Regions from separate parts of the Bacillus sp. P4_E1 genome, predicted to be linked through region 3. Evidence: riboswitches for the same ligand, from Rfam matches in the RefSeq annotation. Region 3 holds a riboswitch; each other region holds the start of a gene.
The links. A riboswitch is a leader RNA that binds a small molecule or an ion and turns the genes downstream of it on or off. The one in region 3 is predicted to bind thiamine pyrophosphate.
Positions count from the first base shown of each region.

Region 1: linked by a shared signal. The riboswitch ahead of tenA (thiaminase II) and the one ahead of tenA (thiaminase II) in region 3 are both predicted to bind thiamine pyrophosphate.
Region 2: linked by a shared signal. The riboswitch ahead of AC1DS7_RS14555 (MTH1187 family thiamine-binding protein) and the one ahead of tenA (thiaminase II) in region 3 are both predicted to bind thiamine pyrophosphate.

Region 1 covers NZ_JBFUIV010000001.1:1,309-10,445, forward strand. Annotated here, with positions in the region: partial or broken gene AC1DS7_RS00005 (FtsX-like permease family protein) at 1-324, shown strand, start outside; gene AC1DS7_RS00010 (lipoprotein BA_5634 family protein) at 394-1,062, shown strand; gene AC1DS7_RS00015 (DUF3914 domain-containing protein) at 1,138-1,479, opposite strand; gene AC1DS7_RS00020 (esterase/lipase family protein) at 1,759-3,000, shown strand; gene AC1DS7_RS00025 (homoserine dehydrogenase) at 3,089-4,114, shown strand; gene pdxR (MocR-like pyridoxine biosynthesis transcription factor PdxR) at 4,211-5,659, shown strand; gene ddlB (D-alanine--D-alanine ligase) at 5,664-6,578, shown strand; TPP riboswitch at 6,652-6,757, shown strand; gene tenA (thiaminase II) at 6,882-7,568, shown strand; gene AC1DS7_RS00045 (pPIWI_RE module domain-containing protein) at 7,900-9,137, shown strand, end outside.
Region 2 covers NZ_JBFUIV010000009.1:91,373-97,582, reverse strand. Annotated here, with positions in the region: gene AC1DS7_RS14560 (methyl-accepting chemotaxis protein) at 1-1,160, shown strand, start outside; TPP riboswitch at 1,222-1,323, shown strand; gene AC1DS7_RS14555 (MTH1187 family thiamine-binding protein) at 1,425-1,745, shown strand; gene AC1DS7_RS14550 (ABC transporter permease) at 1,717-2,490, shown strand; gene AC1DS7_RS14545 (ABC transporter substrate-binding protein) at 2,487-3,485, shown strand; gene AC1DS7_RS14540 (ABC transporter ATP-binding protein) at 3,482-4,231, shown strand; gene AC1DS7_RS14535 (ABC-F family ATP-binding cassette domain-containing protein) at 4,677-6,209, shown strand.
Region 3 covers NZ_JBFUIV010000003.1:1,209-10,554, forward strand. Annotated here, with positions in the region: gene AC1DS7_RS04350 (CBS domain-containing protein) at 1-46, shown strand, start outside; gene AC1DS7_RS04355 (DUF3965 domain-containing protein) at 470-1,621, shown strand; gene AC1DS7_RS04360 (hypothetical protein) at 1,863-2,195, opposite strand; gene AC1DS7_RS04365 (SH3 domain-containing protein) at 2,201-3,361, opposite strand; TPP riboswitch at 3,621-3,733, shown strand; TPP riboswitch at 3,794-3,897, shown strand; gene tenA (thiaminase II) at 3,987-4,682, shown strand; gene AC1DS7_RS04375 (ABC transporter ATP-binding protein) at 4,651-5,400, shown strand; gene AC1DS7_RS04380 (ABC transporter permease) at 5,400-6,152, shown strand; gene AC1DS7_RS04385 (ABC transporter substrate-binding protein) at 6,149-7,150, shown strand; gene tenI (thiazole tautomerase TenI) at 7,161-7,781, shown strand; gene thiO (glycine oxidase ThiO) at 7,774-8,883, shown strand; gene thiS (sulfur carrier protein ThiS) at 8,899-9,102, shown strand; gene thiG (thiazole synthase) at 9,105-9,346, shown strand, end outside.

The sequences.
Region 1 (9,137 bases), on a different contig from region 3:
GCTGCTAGTTTTATTTATTTCCGATTATATACTGATTTAGATCGCGATCAACAGCAATATAAAATGATTTCGAAAATGGGGTTAAGTAAACGAGAATTAAAAAAAATTGTAACGAGACAGTTATTATTAATGTTCTTCTTACCGATTGTTGTTGCAGTGATTCATACTGTAGTCGCTTATACGGCATTACAGCAATTAGTCGATTTTTCTATAATTAATAGCTCTATCGTTATTTTAATTTCATTTATATGTATACAAGTATTATATTTCTTTATAACCCGTTGGCGTTACCTGCAAAAGCTTTATAAGGTTATGGAGCAATAGAGTTTATTAGCTTGTAAGACTACATTAAAGTATGTGGAAAAAATGAACTGTATGATGAAAGGAAACGCGATGAAAAGAACTTTAACTATTTTTATGTTAACGATACTACTATTAATAAGTTTTAGTGCATGTTCTAAAAAGGAGAATCCATTTCCTGCAAACGGTTTATTAATCATTGGAAATGAAAATAAAATTTCACCAATTATTAATCGTTATCAAGAAATTACGAAAGAAAATGAAGTGTTTTCTGTGAAAACAGGTACTTATGGAAACGGACAAGTATTAATTTTAAATGAGTCTACAGCACAAGCATTGATTAAAGAAAAAGTTTTTCGTAAACGAGATAATGGCTCCAATTATATTATAGATACGTTACCGAAATTCCCAAAAGAAGGTTCGCTGTTGTTTACACATGAAGACGAAAAGGATATGAAAAGTATTGAATTAGAAGGAAAAGAGATTCCAGTTTCATACGATAGTGACGCTTGGATAGGTAACACTCGTAAATATCCAACGCAATGGTATGTGATTGTAGCACAAAATAGTGTGTATAAAGAAATAAAGGTAAATGAAACGAAAATGCACCTTCTTCATCTGAAAAAATCTTTAGGAGATGAAAAACCTAAAATGTCGACAGATAATACATTGGTTAATGAAAATGTCAAAGTAACAAGGCTAATCAAAGGTTTGGAAGGAGAAGTATCTTTTCAGTTTGTAACGATTGAAGAAAAATCTTAAAAAAGAGTTCAAGGTTGATAAAGTTTCTATCAACCTTGAACTCTTTTTAGTTATAGACCCTTCAGATAACATAGTTTACATGACTTCATTTAATCGAGTCTCGCTCGTTTCTTCAATCGCATTTGAATGTTGAACCGAACCATTTTGAGATTCCTTTTCTTTACGAAATTTCTGTAACATTTCTAAAATCATCCATAAAGGTACACCTTTGTCTTTTAGCATTTTCCATAAGTCTAATTCGCTAAATTTATGATCCGCTTGTTTCATTTCTTGTTCAGATGTACGAATATCAAATTTGATTAGATCATTAGATTTCTTATCTTTATGCTTAGTAGAAGAGATAGTATTATGCTCAAGATTAGATGGGGTTATTTTAGAAGGTTGAGCTAATGTATGAATTTTTAATCCGACTTGCATGCTTTTTTCCTCCTTTTCAAGCAATGAAATTAGTTTTCTTATGATTTTTAAATCCATTTAACATGAGGAAACTATATTTAATTATAAATTCAAATAATCAGATTTACAAGTTGTGTTATGAAAAGTAAATGCTTACTAGAATAAATATTTATCAACATTTGTATATGTTTTCTATATATACAACGTATATAAAATACTTTACATTATGTTTAAGTTGCAAACTAAGTTTGTATTTTTTTTCAAAGATAAATGTAAACGTTTTATTGAGGGGGAGAAAGTATGGGGAAATTATTTTTAAAAGTATGTTTTTTCGCATTAGTGACTGTTTGTTCATTCGCAGCGAAAACAACATACGCTGAAGAGAGACAACAAAATAATTATCCTATCATTTTAGTGAATGGATTTGCTGGATGGGGTAGAGAGGAAATGCTAGGGGTAAAATATTGGGGTGGTGTTCATGATATACAAGAAGATTTAAAAAGAAATGGTTATACAGTACATACTGCAGCTGTTGGACCAGTTTCTAGTAACTGGGATCGTGCATGTGAATTATATGCGCAAATTAACGGTGGAATAGTAGACTACGGTGCGGCACATGCTGAGAAACATGGACATAATCGTTTTGGTAGAACTTATAGTGGATTTGCACCGAATTGGAGTGAAACAAATAAAGTTCATTTAGTTGGGCATAGCATGGGTGGACAAACGACAAGAACATTAGTGCAATTATTAAAAGAAGGAAGTTATGAAGAAAAAGATTATGTGAAAAATCATCCGAACACAAAGATATCACCACTATTTGAAGGTGGCAAATCGTATGTTCATAGTGTTACAACTTTAGCAACTCCTCATAACGGTACAACACTCGCGGACGGAAGTCTTCTGTTGCCGTTCGTTAAAGATTTACTCATTACAGCTGCAAGTTTAGGTGGAAACAATAATTTATCATTATATGATTTTAAATTGGATCAATGGGGTATAAAAAAGAATGCCGGAGAGTCCTTTTTCCAATATACTGATCGTATTTTAAATAGTTCAATTTGGGAAAATACAAAAGATATAAGTCAATGGGATTTAAGTACTGATGGAGCAAAGGAGTTAAATAATTGGGTAAAGACGCAATCGGATGTATATTACTTATCTTATAGTGGACATGCATCGCAAGCAGCACCAATAACAGGTTTACATTTACCTCATATAACGATGAATAAAGTGTTAATGGGTAATGCATTTTTCTTAGGTTCCTATGCAAGATATGAAGAGAATCGAACATTAATAGATACTTCTTGGTGGCAAAATGACGGTGTAGTAAATACAAATTCTATGATTGCACCTTCATCTAATATTGCTGCAAATGATAATGAGTCTTTACAGGTTGGAAAATGGAATCATATCGAAACGAAAGCAAATTGGGACCATCTTGATATGGTAGGATTAAGCGTTTCAGACACGTTAGGTTTTTCTAATATTCAAGAGTTTTATAGAACAATTGCAGAAAAATTATCACGGTTACCGAAATAGATAATAATAAAGCGCTCTCGATGGAATTCGAGGGCGCTTTATATTATATTGAAAGAGGGATTTGGCAAAAAAAACATGGGGTGATCTTATGAAAATTCAAGTTGTATTATCGGGGTATGGGACAGTTGGTAAAGAATTTATTAAATTATTAAACGAAAAATATTTATATATAAATGAAACATATGGAATTGACTTAGTTGTTAGTGGAGTGATAGGAAGAAATATTGCAATATATAACGGGAAAGGTTTGCAGATTAATGATTTATTGACGTATGGTGATGGTTCTGCTGCAATTGAAAAATATATCGAACATTATCCAGAGGAACGCGGAACGATTAATATAAATGGTACTGTATTGGTTGAATCAACTGCTACAAATCTTAAAAATGGAAATCCAGGGAAACAGTATATGAAACAAGCTATTGAAAATCAAATGGATATAGTAGCTATTTCAAAAGGTGCACTTGTTACAGCTTGGAGTGAACTGAATACGGCAGCACGCATTTCAGGCTCACGCATTCGATATAGCGGTGCAACTGCCGCTGCGTTACCGACATTAGACATTGGACAACTAAGTTTAGCGGGTTGCCATATTGAAAAAATAGAAGGAATATTGAACGGGACAACAAATTATATTCTTACAAAGATGCATGAAGAATATAAGACGTTTGAAGAAGCATTGCAAGAAGCACAAAATAAAGGAATTGCGGAGACTAACCCGTTATTAGATATAAGCGGGATGGATAGCGCTTGTAAATTATTACTTTTGACGAATAGTTTAATGGGAAACGATTATTCACTCAAAGATATAAAAATAAACGGAATAGAGCACGTTACAACGCAACAAATTCAAAATGCAAAGGAACAAAATAAATCAATTAAATTAATTGCATCAGCATATAAAGATGATAATGGAAAAGTAAACCTTAGTGTACAACCTTGTAATTTAGAGAAAGAACATCCGTTAGCAAATATAAATGGCACGGAAAAAGGAATTACGTTCTTTACAGATACAATGGGACAAGTCACTACAATTGGTGGAGCTTCTAATCCACGCGGAGCTGCAGCTGCTGCTTTAAAAGATGTAATCAATTTATATCGAAATGATTTATAGGCTTTATAACCGTACCGCTATTAATAAAAAATACATATGTAGTGGACCTTTTGAGAATGAAATAAATATGTAAAAATAATTGCAGGGGGTAAGAAATTGTTTAAAGATTTTAAAGTTGTAAAAGATCGTCCCGTTTATATTCAATTAAAGGATTATTTAAAAAAGATGATTATGAAAGGGCATTTGTTGGGGGACCAAAAAATCCCATCAACAAGGGAACTGAGTGAATTATTATCAGTGAGCAGAAATACAGTACTCTCTGCATATGCGGATTTAGAACAAGAAGGACTCATTTATGCAGTTAAAGGAAAAGGAAATTTCGTTGCGAAGGTGGATATAAGTAACACCTCGTCTGTTGAAATAGATTGGAAAAATAAACTTAATACAGTTACCACATTAGCGGATGAATTAGACTTAATGAAGCATGGAGTTCGCTGGGAAAAAGGAATGATTGTTTTTAATAGTATAGCCCCGGACGAAAAGCTATTTGATGTTGAAAATTTCAAAAGAGCTTTTCTTACTCGTATGTCCATTGAAGGGGATATCGTATTGAACTACGGATATGCAAAAGGTTATAGACCGTTAATTAATTATTTACTTCATTACATGGAAATGAAAGGTGTAGATATTTCGAACAAAGATATTCTAATTACAAATGGATTTACAGAAGGATTAGATATTGTGTTATCTTCTTTATCGAAGAAATCAGGGCGTGTTATTTGTGAGAACCCAACTCACCATGCTGCATTGAAGCTTTTTCGTTTACATGGACTTGAAGTTCATGGAATTAATATGAATGATGATGGTATTGATACGAATGAAGTAGAAAAAAGTTTGCGTGAAAAGGATTTTGATTTCGCGTATTTAATCCCTTCTTATCATAATCCGACTGGTATTGTTACGAGTTCGGAGAAAAGAACGGAATTGATGAGGTTATTTTCAAAATACAAGATCCCTATTATAGAGGATGGGTTTAATGAAGAATTACGTTATTCGGGTTCACATTTATCGCCATTATTAACTTTTGCAGGGGCTGGTAATAATGTGATTTATATTAGTAGCTTTTCAAAGGTACTTTTCCCTGGTTTACGTGTAGGTTGGATCATTGCAGATAAAGAACTGATACATTATTTAGAAAGTGTTAAAAGAGCCAGAACCATTCACACATCTACGTTAGATCAAGCTGTTCTGTTTCAATATTTACATGAAGGATATTTTGAAAAATATTTAAAAAAAGCAAGATCTGTTTATAAGAAAAAATATGAGTTAGCTGTTGGGGCGTGTAATCAGTACATTCCGTTTAAAAGAATGACTGGAGACGGTGGACTTCATTTGTTTATAGAGTTGGAAGAAAAAATTCAAGCCCGCACACTTTTACAAAAGTGTTATGAGAAAGGAGTTACGTTTTCTCCTGGAGATGTTTTTTACTCTGATGGAGGAGGAGCGAACACATTCCGATTAGGATTTTCACGTTTGAAAGAACAGGAAATTGTTAGCGGGATTCAAATAATTGGTGAAACTTTAAAAAATGAAACTTGGAGTTGAGAAAATGAGAATTGGCGTTATTATGGGAGGAGTATCCTCTGAAAAACAAGTATCAATTATGACTGGGAATGAAATGATTGCACATTTAGATAAGAGTAAATATGAAATCGTTCCAATTACGTTAAATGAAAAAATGGATTTAATTGAAAAAGCGAAAGACATTGATTTTGCATTGCTAGCATTACACGGAAAATACGGAGAAGATGGTACGGTTCAAGGGACGCTTGAGAGTTTAGGTATTCCATATAGCGGCAGTAATATGTTATCTAGCGGTATATGTATGGATAAAAATATTTCGAAAAAGATTTTGCGTTATGAAGGAGTAGAAACACCAGATTGGATTGAACTTACAAAAATGGAGGATCTAAAGCTTGAGGAGTTAGATAAATTAGGCTTTCCGTTAGTGGTAAAACCAAACTCTGGCGGCTCAAGTGTTGGAGTTAAGATTGTCTATGATAAAAATGAATTAATCTCTATGCTAGAAACTGTATTCGAATGGGATTCTGAAGTAGTAATTGAGAAGTATATAAAAGGTGACGAGATTACATGTTCAATTTTTGATGGGCAACAGTTACCTATCATTTCGATTCGACATGCTGCTGTGTTCTTTGACTATAATGCAAAATATGATGATACTAGTACAGTTGAAGAAGTTATTGAACTTCCAGCTGAAATAAAGGAACGTGTAAATAAAGCGTCACTGGCTTGTTATAAAGCATTAAAATGTAGTGTTTATGCAAGGGTTGATATGATGGTGAAGGAAGGAATTCCATATGTAATGGAAGTTAATACATTACCAGGGATGACACAATCAAGTTTACTGCCAAAAAGTGCGGAAGCAGCGGGAATTAATTATAGCAAACTATTAGATATGATAATTGAAACTTCATTAAAAGTAAGGAAAGAAGAAGGTTTTTAAGGTAGTTATATAATTAATTCTTTTGACAGTTCCACGAATTATGCTATGATAATTACAATACGACAACTAAATATTTATCCACTAGGGGGGCCTTTTATAGGCTGAGATCAGATGAAATTTTGAGACTCTTAGTACCTGATCTGGTTAATGCCAGCGTAGGGAAGTGGGAAAGACGTTGCTATTTAACGAATAAATACTGTCAATTTCACTTTCTTTACGCCTGTAAAGAAAGTTTTTTTATTTTACAGCTTTAATAATTGTGGATAAATACGTATATTTTTTACATTATTTGGAGGGATTTGAATGACTTTTTCACAATCATTACGTAAAGAAGTAGATTCAATTTGGGAAGCAAGTTTTAACCATCCTTTTGTAAAAAAACTAGGCGAAGGAACATTAGATTTAGCTAGTTTTCGATATTATGTGCTTCAAGATTCTTATTATTTGAGTCATTTTGCTAGAGTACAAACGTTAGGTGCTGCAAAGGCTCTTGAATTAGAAACGACAGCTCGTATGGCACACCATGCACAAAATACGTATGAAGCTGAGTTATCATTACATGAGAATTTCGCAAAGAAATTAGGGATTACAAAAGAAGAAAAAGATAATTTTATTCCTGCGCCAACTGCATATGCATATACATCTCATATGTATCGTGCAGCTTATGAAGGGCATTTAGGAGATATTATTGCGGCTATTTTACCTTGTTATTGGTTATATTATGAAATCGGTGAACGATTAAAAGAATGTCAACCAGAAGAGCCAATTTATCAAGAATGGATTTCTGCATATGGATCTGATTGGTTCCGTACTCTAGTAGAAGAGCAAATCACACGATTAGATACGATCGCTGAAAAAGTAACAGAGGCAGACCGTAATCGTATGAGACAACATTTTATTTTTAGTAGTCAATATGAATATTCATTTTGGGAAATGGCATATACATTAGAAAAATGGCCGGTGAATGAAGAAGTTAAAGGTGTTATTTAATTAAGAGTATATAAAAGGTATCGCTATATAAAGAGGCGATACCTTTTATTATATTTAGTTTCTGTAATTTTTTTGTAAATCATAGATAAAAAATATAATAATTCATTATAATGATTTTATAATATAAAGTCCCATAAGGAGGTAGTTATATGTTAATAGTTACTTTATATTAATTTGATTTTAATAATGTTTTATTTAAATAACCAAATGTAATTTAGTTATTTCCTTTAATGTGCTTGGTTAAAATTTGATTCGTTAATGCTTAAAAAATTGGTATCTTTTCTAGTATTATTCATGATCAATATAAATTAAGAGAGGAAGTATTAATAATATGGAAAAATTACAGTTATTAGCATTTAAAAATATAGTAGAACCCCTCTATAATGAGAAAGTATCGTATATTTATTTTCCTATTGAATGGCTTGAGATTGTAGAGATACATTATAGAACATTTTTATTAACGAGCAAATTAAAACTTGTAAATGAAAGATTGTATGAAATGTTTTCTGATATATTATTCATTCAGCATAATCCATATATATTAAAGGAAGATACGCCCTGGATTGTAGCAAAAGAACCAATGAAACAAGAACAGTTAGACTATATTTTCCAAAGCTGGTATGAGGTTATTCATGATTGGAAACCTAATAAATTAATAGATCCACCACATTTAGAATGGCAGTATGATTTAATTAGTAATTTACCAGCATTACATGATAAAAAAACGTTTTCTAAATGGGTACCAGCTCTAATTACTCATATTTTTTGCGAACAGCCTTTACGTATGGAAAATAAAAATGAGGAAGAAATATATTTTTCACCACTGCGATCACAACATGTTTCTGAAGCGATGTCTGAGCCAATTAAAGATGAAGAAACACATGATTATTTCTCTTATGTATATCGGTTTGAATACGTAACTCGTGGAGGTGAGAATATTCCGCTATTAAAAGTATCTGTAGGGATTAGGAGGTTTTATCAACAATATAATCATAAAGATATCCCTATACTTTTAGGGCGAAAGCGGAGCCAAATACTGATTTCAACTCCTGAATTTGAATCAAATAATAAAAAGCAAAGATTTGTAAAGTTAAAAGTACAACAAGCTGTAAAAGGAATAAAGTGGATTAAACGTTTTAGAAATTTAAAAGATGATTATAGGATAGGGGGAGAAGTTAAATTAGAGAACATTCTCCAATGTCCGAAAGAGTATATTAGAGGAACAAAGATAAGAGTGCTTCTTCCATATAACGAAAATATATATAAAGTTCAAGGAACAAAAATAAAATTTGGTATAAAAGTAAGAGAAAAAGAGGAACTTTTTAATGAATTCCAACGAATATGCCCATATTTCACATTACTTCCAGAATGTGAAAATGTATTAACTAATAATGAGAATGAGTTATTACCTTTATTTGCCCCAAAGGGATTAGAATCAATTACGTTAGAAGTATGGTCAGATGATATAGTAATAGAGATAGAACAAGCGTTATTAGATAGCAAAATAGTTTTAGCTCAAAACGGAGATTCCTCCTATGTATTAAATGCAGACAATCCGGTGTTGTTAAA
Region 2 (6,210 bases), on a different contig from region 3:
TTACAAAGGAAAACTTCATTATACAAGGTTTAATGTTTATTTGTATTTCTGTTTTAATTGCAACTGTTATTCAATTCTTAATTGTGCGTAACGCACTTGCTCCATTGCGAGATTTACGTGAAGGATTGCGCAAAGTCGGTGAAGGTGATTTAAGTATTAAATTAGAGGAAAGACCAGATGATATTGGTATTATTAATGCGTATTTTAATAATACCATCGAGAAGTTTAAAGGAATTATAGATAAAGTGAAGCAGACAGCAGAACAGGTTTCCTCATCTTCACAAGAATTGTCAGTGAGTACGAAAGAGAATAGCATGGCAGTTCAAGAAATCGTAAGTTCTATGGTTGGGTTAAGAGCTGGCGCTCAATCACAAGAAACTTCAGTACCACAGTATTTAGGCATTGTATATGAAATGGAAGATAAGATGGAAGAGATAAAGAATGCTGCAGAACAAATGTCGAAAGAGTCTGAAGGTATGGAGCGTCATTCAGTAAAAGGAAATGGTGTTATTGAACAGGCGATTAATCAAATGAACATAATACAAAATGCAGTACAAGATTTATCTTCTATCATTTATTCTTTGGAAACAAGATCAAAAGAAATTAGTGATATTGTAAATGTAATTACAGGCATTTCAAATCAAACTAATTCGCTAGTTTTAAATGCTTCTATTGAAGCTTCGCGTGCTGAGGCAACCGGAAAGGGGTTTGCCGTTGTTGCTGATGAAGTGCGTAAATTAGCAGAGCAGACGGAAGCATCAGCAAAGGATATAGCAAAATTAATAGGGGAAACACAAGCTGAAACAGAAGAAGCTGTTGTTTCAATGCAAAAAGCTTCAAAAGAAGTAGAATCTGGAATTAAACTTGTTGAAAGTAGTGGTGCTTTCTTTGAAAAAATTTCAAAATCAGCACAATCTGTTACAAATCAAGTTAGAGCTGTTTCTAGCAATTCAAGTGATATTTTGCAAAATAGCCAAAATATTGTTCGTGTTGTAAATGAACTATCACATATCGCAAATATGTATGCGAATAGTAGTAGTAATATTGAAGAGAGTATGAAAGAACAGGAAATGTCTGTACAAGATATTGCTGAATTAGCTAGTTCTTTAAGTTGGCTTTCACAGGAGTTACAAGAGTTAATTGGGGAATTTAAAAGTTAAATGAAATGATTATACATGCTTTTGTTTGTTCAATAAAATAAATCATGCTACAATGAAAACGAATTAAGAACCGGGGAGCCAATTGGCTGAGAGGATGTAAGTATACATCGACCCTCAACCTGATCTGGATAATGCCAGCGTAGGGAGTTACTTTAAAGTGATGTAGCATAAGTTATTATAGAATAACTTGTATACAAGGCTTTCCTACATGGTAGGAAAGCCTTTTCTTTTTTTGAAACCATATTTTGTAAGGGGGATTTTATTATGTCACAACAAGTTACAATTTCATTTTCAGTAGTACCACAAGCGAAGAACAAAGATGTGTATTCCGTTGTTGATAAAGCAATTGAAGTTGTACAACAGTCGGGAGTTCGTTATGAAGTAGGGGCAATGGAAACAACGTTGGAAGGAGAATTAGATGTACTTCTTGACGTCATTAAACGCGCGCAACAAGCTTGCGTCGATGCTGGAGCAGAAGAAGTAATTACTTCTATTAAAATTCACTATCGTCCAAGTACAGGCGTAACGATTGACGAAAAAGTTTGGAAGTACCGTGATGAATATGCAAAACCAGAAGCGATCTAAAATAATCACAACAATTTGGCTTATCCTTCTCATTGCTATATGGGAAGGATCTGTTTCATTATTTAAAATTGAGCCGTGGATTTTACCGAAGCCGTCTGCAATTGTGCAAGAGTTAATTGGAATGAAAGATTTACTATTACCGAATACAGTGCAAACGTTACAGGAAGTAATAATTGGGTTGTTTTTTGCAATTTTACTTGGGACGAGTATTGCTATCATTATGGATGTCATCCCTTTATTTCGAATTTTAATGAATCCATTGCTCGTTATTTCGCAAACAATTCCAATCGTTGTGCTCGCACCATTATTTATTATTTGGTTTGGATACGGAATGTTGCCAAAAGTAATGGTTGTTATTCTTGTTTGTTTCTTCCCAATTGCGCTTAGCATTTTAGAAGGTTTCCAAACGGTAGATAAAAATATGCTGAAACTGTTACAAACAATGAAGGCAACGAAATGGCAAGTTTACCAGAAAGTAAAGTTTCCAGCAGTACTCCCATACTTTTTCTCAGGTTTAAAAATTGCTGTTACATATAGTGTGATGGGGGCGATTATTGGGGAATGGCTTGGTGCCAGCGAAGGATTAGGAGTTATGCTTACAAGAGCAACAAAATCCTTTTTAACGGCTCGAGTATTTGGTGTTGCAGCGATTATCGTCATGGTGACATTATGTCTGTACTTTATTGTTGAATTTATGGCAAGAATAACAGCACCATGGATATACAGAAAGGGCGGCAGAAAATGAAAAAAGGTTTAAAAATTATGTTAGCTGCATTATTAGCAGTAACTGTTGCCGGATGTAATCCGGCGAAGAAAGAAGAAAGTTCAAGTAAAGATAAAAAAGTAAAAGTCGTTTTAGATTGGTTTCCAAATACGAATCATACTGGCTTATATGTAGCGCAAACGAAAGATTATTACAAAAAGCAAGGGCTTGATGTAGAAATTATCCAGCCTGGTGATAATGTAACGGCAGAGCAGATGATTGCTTCTGGGAAAGCAGACTTTGCGATAAGCACACAAGAAAATGTAACATTAGCTCGTGTTGAAGGAATCCCAGTTGTTTCTGTTGGTGCAATTATTCAGCATAATACCTCTGCTTTTGCATCTCTAAAAAAAGATAATATGACGTCACCGAAAGATTTTGAAGGTAAACGTTATGGCGGCTGGGGGGGACCAGCAGAAGAAGCGACGTTAAAGACGATTATGGAGAAACATCAAGCTGATTTTAATAAAGTTGAAAAAATTATTCTTGGACAAACAGATTTCTTTAAATCAATCGGTCGTGATGCAGACTTTGAATGGATTTATTATGGATGGGATGGAATTGAAGCGAAGCGTCAAGGAAAAGAGTTAAATACAATTATGGTAAAAGACTTAGATCCAGCGCTTGATTTCTATAGTCCTGTTATTATTACAAGTGAAAAACATACGAAGCAAGATAAAGATTTTGTGAAAAAATTTATGACGGCAACGACAGAAGGTTATGATTTTGCAATTAAAGAACCGAAAGAAGCTGCGGATATTTTAATTAAAGCTGTTCCGGATGTGAATAAAGAATTAGTACAAGAAAGCCAAAAGTGGTTAAGTACAAAGTATCAAGATGATGCAAAAGCGTGGGGAGTACAGAAGGAAGAGATTTGGACAAATTACATGAATTTCTTATATGACAACAAAGTTATTAAAAAGAAAATCGATGTAAAAGATGCCTTTACAAATGAATTCCTTCCAAGTGAAAAATGAGTGGATTACAAATAAAAGATATTTTAAAAGCTTTCGATGGAAAGAATGTATTAGCAAATATTAGTGCGTCTATACAAGAGGGAGAGTTTGTCTCTTTTGTAGGTCCGAGTGGTTGTGGAAAAAGTACATTATTAAATATGATTGCAAGTGTTGAAGAGCCAACGAGCGGAGAAGTGTTTTATAACGAGGAGTATGTAAAAAAACAAGATGTTGTTAGTTATATGCCGCAACAAGATTTATTACTACCGTGGCGATCGGCTTTGCAAAATATCGTTCTTCCATTGGAAATCGAAGGGAAGCCTAAAAAACAAAGGCTGACAGAAGGAATGGAAGCATTAAAGCAATTTGAGCTAGATGAATATGCAGATCATTATCCAGATGAATTATCAGGTGGAATGCGTCAAAGAATTAGTTTCCTTCGTACGTATTTATGTGAAAAGCCAATTATGCTGCTGGATGAGCCTTTTGGAAAATTAGATGCATTTACAAAAATGGAAGTACACAGTTGGCTTTTAAATTCTTGGCATCAAGAAAAGCAAACAATTGTTATGGTTACACATGACTTAGATGAGGCAATTTTACTTTCTGATCGCGTATTTATTTTATCTCAAAGACCAGCATCAATAGTTGGCGAGGTCCAAGTGGAATTACCTAGGCCGCGAACGATGGATATGTTAACATCTCTTGAGTTAAAGAAGGATAAGGAAGAAATTTTAAGAGTATTGGCTCCTTACATGAAAAAATAGAAAAAAGTCTTTTAACAGTTTTTTGTATAATTGCTGTTAAGAGGCTTTTTTCTATTGAAGGAGAAAGATGAAATCTATAGGGGAAATAGTGGGTTCATTAACATCGGATAAATTGGAAGAAGGAACAAAAGAAAAAGTAGAGAATAGAATATAACAGAGTGGTTTATACTCTTAATATAACAAATGTTAAAGGAGTGAAAGGATAAAATGACTTTATCAACTGTTCTTCAAATGGTTTTAGCTTGATACGGGAGAAGTCTGCCCATTTTTAACAAATAAGCTAAATTGAAGACAGCAGGTAAAGAACCTTAATCCTTTCTTACGATAATATGTAATGGGTAAGGTGTATTCACCTTACCCATTTTTATATGTATAACTAAATAAGGCTTTATACTGTTGTTCTCTCTATTTAGCTTATGGATCATAAGAAAAGGAGAGAAAAAAGATGAGTATATTAACAGTAGAAAATGTAAGTCATTCATATGGTGAGAAAACCATTTTATATAATGCGTGCTTTCGATTATTAAAGGGCGAACATGTTGGGCTAGTAGGGAAAAATGGAATTGGAAAATCCACATTATTACGCTTGTTAACAGGAGAACTTATACATGATGATGGAAACATTGAATGGTTTCCACATGTGAAGATTGGCTTTCTGCAACAGCATATAGATTTACAAGAAGGCATAACAATTGAAGAATACTTGCAAAGTGCGTTTTCTAACCTGTATGAGTTGGAACGTGACATGTTAAAACTTACAGAAGAGATGGCTGGAGCAGGAGAAGTAGCGAAATTGTTAGTAAGGTATGGAGAGTTACAAACTATATTGGAGAATTCTAATTTTTATCAAATTCATACAGAAATTGAGGAAGTAGCAACAGGCTTAGGCTTGTTTGAAATAGGATTGGAAAAGGATGTTTCAAAGTTAAGTGGTGGTCAGCGGACAAAGTTGTTACTTGGGAAACTCCTTTTAGAAAAAGCGGATGTTTTATTATTAGATGAGCCAACTAACTATTTAGATACAGCACATATAGAATGGTTGCAATCATATTTACAAATGTATGAAAAAGCTTATATTATCATTTCGCATGATGAAATATTTTTGAACAATATTACGAATGTTATTTATCATCTAGAAGAACGAAAGGTTAAGCGCTATGCGGGAGATTATGAAACCTTTTTGCAAAGTTATCAATTACAAAGGAAACAATTACAAGCGGCGTATGCGAAACAACAAAAAGAAATTGCACATTTAGAGGGTTTTATTCAAAAAAATAAAATTCGTAAAGCGAAACAAGCGAAAAGTCGTGAAAAAGTATTAGAGAAAATGAAAAAGGTTGAAAAGGTTAACGATGTACCTCGCGCCCGTTTTGATTTTAATGTTTATACTGAGCCAGTGAGTCGTATATTACAGGTAGAGAAACTGAAAATTGGTTATGGTGAACCGTTATTTCCAGAATTGGATTTTCAAGTGAAAAAAGGGGAAAAGATTGCGATTATTGGTCATAATGGGATTGGAAAAACAACAATGTTAAAAACATTACTAGGACAAATAAAACCGTTAGGCGGCTCAGTTTCTGTTGGGGAACGAGTAAAACCCGCTTATTTTGCACAAGAGGAATTTTCCTCAGAAATAACTGCACTAGAAAGAGTATGGGCAGGGAGACCAGATATGACAAGAAAAGAAATCCGACAAGCATTAGCAAAGTGCGGATTGAAAGAAGAACATGTATTAAAACCTATCCAGTTATTAAGTGGAGGAGAACAAACAAAAGTACGATTATGCGAACTTATCGTAACTAAAAGCAATGTTTTAATTTTAGATGAACCAACTAACCATTTGGATACAGAGACTAAGACGGATTTACAGGAAGCGTTAAAACAATATAAAGGTACAGTTTTAATTGTTTCACATGAGCCCTCTTTCTATGAAGCATGGATAACGAAAATATGGAATATCGAAAAATGGAACGTTTAAC
Region 3 (9,346 bases):
TCAAGCAGGGTTTGCTTTAAGTGAAATCTCAGAGCATATGGAATAAATTATGTATAAAGATCAGATACATTATTCTAGTATATACGGATTAAACTAATATGTTAGCGTGATGTATCTGAGACATTATATAATAAGTATAGAGTCAATATTTTTGACAGTTTTTTTAAATTTGTCATTCCTAATTTTTAATAAGAGAAAAAATGATATACTGAGAGATATAAGTGTTATTATAGATTTTGAATATAACAATATTCGTTGTTAATGATGTAATAATGAATTAATATTTCCTACGTAGATAAAGTGAAACTTTAATTATTGGGGGGTGTCCATCCCCCAATAATTATTAGTTGAACCAATCGGGCTTTTATGGGCAGTTTTATCTCCCACCTAACTTCCTCGCATTCGCAGAATTTTGAGGTGGGAGTCTTACTGCCCGCAAATAGCGGGATAAAAAGGGAAGGGGAATTATATGAGGGCTGTACAGGGCGATCCAAATTGGAATTTGGTTACAGATACATATATAGAACCAAATAATTTCGCTGAGTTATTTTCTTTGCTTGTACCTTGTCATCCAAAAGGTGAAGGGAAAGAGCGAACTATATTAGTATGGAAAGAAAAAGAATTTTATAAAGAAGAAAATTTAGCGCCATTTATCGTATATGGCATGAATAAAGTAAAGAATTTACCGCAGTTTCATAAAGATGAAATTCCAACTCTAGTACGTATTCTTCGTTTATGTCAAGAGATTGGTTGGTATGAAGAGGCAAATGCTTTTATGATAACCCAAGGGCTAGATGAATTTGTCCGAACTTCATTGGAGTATGAAACATGGGATCTTTTGACGAAAGCAGTTGCTTTAAACTATTTAATTATTAAATATCGTATTGGTGAATTAACAGCTGAGGATGTAGAAATTTGGGATCGAGTTAAATTTAGTGAGAAATGTATAACAGATTGCAAACATCTATTATCTCATAAAGAAGTATTGGAATTTACATTCTTTTATATGTGTAAGCGAGCGAAAACACTGTCAAAAGAGAAATTAAATAGTGATATGATGAGTCTGGCAATGTATTGTAATACTTTTGTGTATGATTTATATACACATGACTTATTACGAAAGTATCGTAAGTGTACAGACTTCCTATCATATTATGGACCTAGTCAAGCAGTTTTAGCTTGTCAAAGAGCTGTACTTTCACAAATTTCCGATCGATTAGACCCTTTAAAGACAACTCATGTAGATGATTATTTATATGTGATGAAAGAAATGATGGAGCATATGACGATAGGGGTAATGGATCGGTATGGTCATTTTATTGGAAAGCTACTATCATATGTACCATTTTTCGAAATGATCCAAGTTCCACAGCATGCATATTATTGTGAAGAATTACTTTATATTTGTAAGGGAATTGAATACAAAGAAGAAATACTACGCAATTATATATTTATACAATTACATGATTGTTTACCATCATTCTTTAAACTATTTCTTAAAAATAAGCGTTATGCAACGATTCATGATATTCTTTTCTATTGGTGCGACGATGAACAAAGAATGAGCTTAGAGAAAAAATATAATCTTAGTTTCATTTATGAAAAATATGCTTGTGGATAAACCATATTTTACATATTAAAAATTAATATAAATTAAAAAGGATCTCAAGTTTATGTGAGATCCTTTTTTTGTTAGTAAAGCAAGGAGAAAGTAACTAAGATAAGAAATAACATTCCATAAAGGAGAAATTGTGCAGTATAACTTCCTTGTATACCAAAAAAAGTATTCATTTTTTCATATAAATTCAATATATATTTCATTGGATTATCTTTGAAAGATTGGTACACAGTGTCTCCTCTTTCTAAGCTTCTTGTTCATGTTTTTGGTTATTAGGAACATGAACGTATCTAGCTATGAATAATAAAACACCTATAAAGAATACAGGAAGTACGGTAGATAAATAAAAACCATTACTAATTATATTTGTTATAAGAGCACTTAAAAGAAAAATTACATTATAAATATGGGCAATTTTTTGTTTTAGCCGCATTTGTAATGCTTCCATAATGATTTCTAAAGCAACAAAAGCAATAATAATAGATAAAAATACAGTGTTCGTATTATAAATGATTAAACAACAGATTAAACCTAAAAAGGCCAGGTATTCAATAAAGAGAGGTATATTGCGTGGCATATAATTTACCTAACTAAATATGGCAGTGGGTTTACTGCATTTGTTTTTTCAAAATTCCATTCCCCATTATGTAATTCAAAATGGAGATGTTGCCCGTATGAATGACCTGTGTTTCCCATATGACCTACTAATTGTCCAGTTTGTACTTGATCACCAGCTTGTACAGTGCGATCCTTCATATGAGCATAAACTGTTGTATATAATTTCCCATTTATTTGATGGGCGATGAACACGACATTGCCGTAGCTAGCCGAATAATAAGATTTCACAACCTTACCTGCAGCAGCAGCTTGAATAGAGACATTTCCTTGTGCTGCTATATCTATACCATAATGCATTTGCTCCCAGCGCATATCAAAAGTGGAGCTGATTTTCCCTTGAGTAGGGAATTTGAAAACTGCTGGAATTGATGCAGGTTGAGCTGTTTTAGCTTGTGCTTGATTTTGATTTTGCACTACATAGTGTTTTGCTACATATCCGTATCCTGTGCCAAAACGAATTTTATACCAAGTACCTACCGTTTCTACTACTTGTACTTGTGTACCATTTTGTAATGAGCCAAGTAGAGTGCCACTTGTGCTAGCATTGCTACGTACATTTAATTTTGGTGTTGCAACAGTATAAGAAGGAGAACCTTGTACTGTTACACCTTTTACTAGAGGTGTGGATCCATTAGATACAAATGTTTTTTGTACGTAACCAATTTGACCGTTATGTAATATTTTGTACCAATCTCCTTGTTCACCTTGAATGGTAATGAATTGACCATTTGGTAATATATCTAGAATAGAAGACTCTGTATTAGGTTCAGAACGAACGTTTAATGCGTTTGCATTTACGATATATTGAGACTTTGGTTGAACATTTTTTTTGAATAGAATTGCATCTTTTTTCATATAGCCTGTTTTGTTGTTAACAGATACTTTATACCAATCTTGAACTGTTTCAAGAATAGTAACCGGGCTATTAAATCGAATGGTATCAACTATTGCACTGTCTGTATGGCTATTTTGATGTAGTGCAACGTTGTCAATTTTTACATATCCAGTTTTTACTGTAGATGGTTGCTTAGCAGCCGCTGTTTGTATATCGGATTCTCCCATAGAAGGAAGTAAAGAAGCAATTGCGATAGTAGTTGCTGTTAAAGCTGTGGCTTTCATATTCATGTAATAAAGACCTCCTCTAGTTGTATAGTTGTAATTTTATTATAGTATAAAGATATAATATATTGGTCGTATTCACATAAATGTAATATGAAATCAATAAAAATAATGTCAGAAGAGAGATTCGTATATAAATATTGTATATATCATTTGTGAGGTCGCATTTATATTTGTTTAACATGTTAAGAATTGATTCTTAATTAAGAAAATTAAAACAGTTGATGATGTCTTATGGCGATGTTATACTGACAGTGATAATTTTATAGTTTGCTAGGAGGGCTGGTGTTGCCAGCTGAGAGTAGGGCCATAAGCCTTTGATCCTTTTTATTACCTGATCTAGATTATGCTAGCGTAGGGAAGCAATTCGGACATTAACAATGAGTCCCCGTTTCTTTGCGTATAGAAACGGGGCTTTTTTATTTGAAAATTTCATATTAACACCACTAGGGGTGCTTTTCGTGCTGAGAGAGGAATAATCCTTAACCCTTACAACACCTGATCTAGATAATACTAGCGAAGGGAAGTGGAACAACGAATAAATTATAATTTTATTTGCTGTAACCACTTCTTATATACAGAAGTGGTTTTTTTATTGAGATAAATAGATATATAGGAAGGGGAATTATTAATGAAATTTTGTGAAAGATTATTTGATACGGTGCAGCCTGTTTGGGAGAAAAGTCATAATCATCCGTTTGTAGTAGGTATGGGGGATGGTACGTTGGAAAAAGACAAATTCCAGTACTATATTATTCAAGATTATTTATATTTGTTAGATTATGCAAAGCTATATGCAATTGGGGTTGTAAAGGCAACGAATCCACAAGTTATGGCAAAATTTGCAGAGCAAATTGATGGGATTTTAAATGGAGAAATGACGATCCATAAACAGTATGCAAACAAACTTGGCATTACTGTAGAGGAGATAGAATCTGCGAAACCATCTGCTAAAAATTTAGCCTATACAAATTACATGATGTCTGTATCTCAAAATGGCACACTTGCAGAATTAATATCAGCTTTACTTCCATGTATGTGGAGCTATTGGGAGATTGGAAAGCGTTTAAATGATATTCCTGGAGCAAGCGATCATGAGTTCTTTGGAGAGTGGATTCAAGGATATAGTTCTGAAGAATACGGTAACCTTTGTATTTGGTTAATAGATTTATTAAATGAAATGGCAGTTGGAAAGTCAGAGAAAGAGCTAGACCGATTAGAGGAGATTTTCTTATATTCCAGCCGATTTGAATATTTATTCTGGGATATGGCTTATCGTAAGGAGATGTGGGGTTTTGAGGAGCAAGAACATACTACAGTTTCATAATGTTTCCTTTCATTATGATGAGAAACCAATCATCAATGAATTAAATGCTTCTATACAAGATAAAGAGTTTGTAAGTATTATCGGGCCGAGTGGATGTGGGAAAAGTACTTTATTTCGCCTTATTACAGGCTTAGAAGAGGCAAGTACTGGACAGATAGAGCTGACAAAAACAAAGAGTCATCCTGTAGGGTATATGCCCCAAAAAGATATGCTCTTGCCGTGGAGGACGATTATTGAGAATGCTGCCCTGCCGCTAGAGTGCCAAGGTGTGCAAAAGAAAGAAGCGCAAGTAAAAGTGAAAGAACTGTTACATAAATTTGGTTTACAAGGGTACGAGAAAAAATATCCGAAAGATTTATCTGGTGGTATGAGGCAACGCGTATCTTTTATCCGAACTTTATTAACAGGCGGGGAGATATTATTGTTAGATGAACCGTTTAGCGCATTGGACGCTTTAACGAAGGCATCTTTGCAAGAATGGTTGTTTGAACAATGGAAAGAGTGGGAAAAAACAATTTTATTTATCACTCATGATGTTGAAGAAGCATTGTTTCTTTCTAATCGAATTTTGGTTGTAGAAAATCAACCGATAGCAACTTTAACTGAGCGAATTGTGCCGCTTGATCGTAACCGAACAAGAAAAGATTTATATAAGCCTGAAGTGTTAGCGCTTAAAGAAGAGCTCCTTAGTATGTTACAAAGGCAGGTACTCGTATGATGAATCGCTTGAAGGAGTTATTACCTGCCCTAATATTAAGTGGAATTTTACTTGCTCTGTGGGAAGTAGGAGCAAGAATTGTAGATGAAATGTACATTTTGCCATCACCTTCTGCAATTGTAATGAAGATATGGGCGCTGAAAGATATATTATTTACGGTTCATTTACCTGCAACGTTGTACGTCGTTTTAATAGGCGTTGTTATTTCTATCGTACTGGGCGTAGGGCTAGCAATGTTAATGAATGCGAGTACGTGGATGGAAAGAGCATTTTATCCGTTATTAGTTGCTTCACAAACAATCCCGATTACTGCGCTTGCGCCGCTCTTCGTTTTATGGTTTGGATATACCATCTGGAGTAAGGTTGTTGTTACCGTTTTAATTACGTTTTTCCCAATTGCGGTCAATACGTATGATGGACTGCGCAGTACGAAAAAAGAATGGGAGGAGCTATTAGTTACATATGGTGCAACGAAAAAAGATATTTTTCTAAAGCTAAAGTTGCCATCTGCTCTTCCTTACTTTTTCTCAGCGTTAAAAATTGCAGTTCCGCTTAGTGTGATTGGTGCAGCAATTGGAGAATGGCTCGGTGCACAAGCTGGGCTTGGATATTTCAGTAAAAGAATGATGACGCAGTTAGACGGAGCTGGTGTATTTGCACCCATTGTATTGTTATCATTATTAGCTATTTTCTTCGTCATACTTATTTCCATATTGGAAAAGAAATTTATTAGTTGGAGGAAACATTCATGAAATTATTAAAACGCATCTTTGTGTTTACATTATTAGTTGCAATGATTGCAGGATGTTCGAGTAACTCGGCATCAGATAAGAATAAATCAGAAAAAGAAATAACAGTAATGCTTGATTGGTACCCGAATGCGGTACATAGCTTTATTTATACGGCAATTGAAAAAGGATACTTTAAAGAAGAAGGAGTCAAGGTGAATATTAAATTCCCTTCTAATCCGACTGATCCATTAACGCTAGCGGCAGCAGGGAAAGTGACAGTTGGTTTGTATTATCAACCAGATGTTGTCATGGCAAAAGCAAATGAACAAATTCCAGTGAAATCAATTGGAGCTGTCGTACGTTCACCGTTAAATCATGTTGTATCACTGAAGTCAGCAGGCATTCAATCGCCAAAAGATTTAGAGGGGAAAACAGTTGGATATTCTGGAACACCTTTAAGTGAGATGTATTTAAAAACGATGGTAAAAGAAGCTGGTGGTAATCCAGATACAGTGAAAGTAGTCGATGTTGGCTTTGATTTAGTACCAGCATTAATTACGAAAAAAGTGGATGCGGTAACAGGGGCATACATTAACCATGAAGTACCTGTTATGCGTCATGAAGGTCATGAACCAGCATACTTTAATCCAGCAGATTATGGTGTACCGAACTATCATGAGCTTGTGTTTGTAACGGGTGATAAAACGTTGAAAAAAGATAAAGAAGCATTGCAAGCCTTTTTACGTGGGGCACAAAAAGGGTATGACTTTATGAAGAAAAAACCCGATGAAGCATTAAATATTTTATTAGATCATCAAGAAAAAGAAAACTTCCCGCTTGTACCAGAAGTTGAAAAAGAAAGTATGAAAATTTTATTAGAGAAGATGGAAACGAAAGATGAGCCATTCTTATCGGATTCAAAAGAGTCATGGGAGAAACAAAACAAATGGTTGAAAGACAAAGGAATGACGAAAGAAATCGTTCCAGCCGATGAATTATTTGAAAACATTTTAAAGTAGGCGAATGAATATGAAAAATGAGCTCCATGTAATCTCAAATGGCCATATGCCATTCGAAGAGTTAGTGAATGTAGCGATGCAAATTGAGAGTGAGATCGATTATTTGCATATTCGTGAGCGTGAGAAAAGTACGAAGGAATTGTATGAAGGTGTGGAAAGTCTTTTGGGGAAAGGCTTTCCAGCATCGAAGATAGTGATAAATGATCGAATTGATATTGCTATTCTATTAAATATTCCGCGTGTTCAGCTAGGATATCGAAGCGCAGATGTAAGGTTAGTAAAAGAAAAGTTTTCTTATTTGCATGTCGGTTATTCAGTACATTCGCTAGATGAAGCGATAGTAGCATTTAAAAATGGGGCAGATTCACTCGTTTATGGTCATGTATTTCCGACAGATTGTAAAAAAGGTGTGCCAGCGAGAGGATTAGAAGAAATTGCTCATATGGCAAGTTGTTTATCCATACCAATAACTGCAATTGGTGGGATTACCCCTGAAAATACAGGTGATGTTCTTGCAAATGGTGTAAGTGGCATTGCTGTTATGTCCGGGATTATAAGCAGTAGTAATCCGTATAGCAAGGCGAAATCTTATAAGGAATCAATAAGAAAGTGGGCGGAAAAACATGTGTAAGAAGTATGATGTAGCGATTATTGGCGGAGGTGTAATTGGTAGTTCAGTTGCACACTTTCTAGCAGAAAGAGGGCATAAAGTAGCGATTGTAGAGAAGCAAAGAATCGCATCTGAAGCTTCGAAAGCAGCTGCTGGTTTGCTCGGTGTTCAGGCAGAATGGGATGCATATGATCCGTTGTTTGAGCTTGCTAGAGAAAGCCGTGCTATATTTCCACAACTTGCAGCAGTTTTACGTGAAAAAACAGGCATCGATATTGGGTATGAAGAAAAGGGCATTTATCGCATCGCTCAAAATGAAGATGAGAAGAAAAGAATTCTTCATATTATGGATTGGCAGCAGAAAACAGGTGAAGATTCCCGATTTCTAACGGGGGACCATTTACGGGAAAAAGAGCCGTTTCTTTCCGAGTCAATTATAGGGGCGGTATATTATCCGAAAGATGGTCAAGTTATTGCACCAGAGCTTACGAAAGCATTCGCACATTCTGCAGCAATTTCCGGTGCTGATATATATGAACAAACAGAAGTGTTTGATATTCGTATTGAAAATAATAAAGTGACTGGAATTGTTACGAGTGAAGGTGTAATCACATGTGAAAAAGTCGTTATCGCTGGAGGCTCATGGAGTACGAAATTACTACATTATTTCCATAGTGATTGGGGCACGTATCCTGTGAAGGGTGAAGTTGTTGCAGTAAGAAGCAAGAAACAGCTCTTGAAAGCTCCTATTTTCCAAGAACGTTTTTATATTACACCGAAACGTGGTGGCCGTTACGTAATTGGGGCAACAATGAAGCCTCATACGTTTAATAAGTCTGTACAACCAGAAAGTATTACTTCCATATTAGAGCGTGCCTACACAATATTGCCTGCTTTAAAAGAAGCAGAATGGGAAAGTACGTGGGCTGGGTTAAGACCGCAGTCTAATAATGAAGCTCCTTATATGGGAGAGCATGAAGAAATAAAAGGTTTATATGCTTGTACGGGCCATTATCGAAACGGCATTTTATTAAGTCCTGTTTCTGGTCAGTATATGGCTGATTTAATAGAAGGAAAGCAGGAGAATCACTTGCTAGATTCATTGCTTTCTAAAACGGTTTAGAAAGGGGATGGAAGTTTGAATTTAAAAATTAATGGTAACCAAATTGAAGTACCAGAGAGTATAAAAACAGTAGCTGGGCTACTTACACATTTAGAGTTAGATAACAGAATTGTTGTAGTAGAACGTAATAAAGATATTTTACAAAAAGATGATCATAACGATACATCTGTTTTTGATGGGGACCAAATTGAGATTGTAACTTTCGTAGGAGGCGGTTGATTATGTTAAACATTGGACAATTTTCATTTCATTCTAGACTTTTATTAGGAACAGGGAAATTCCCTGATTTTGATGTGCAGCAAAAGGCAATTAATGTTTCTGAGGCTGAGATTTTAACATTCGCAGTACGTCGTATGGATATATTTGATGCGAAGCAGCCTAATTTATTAGAGAAACTTGATGTGAAAAAATATACGTTATTACCGAATACAGCAGGAGCAAAAAATGCTGAAGAAGCTGTTCG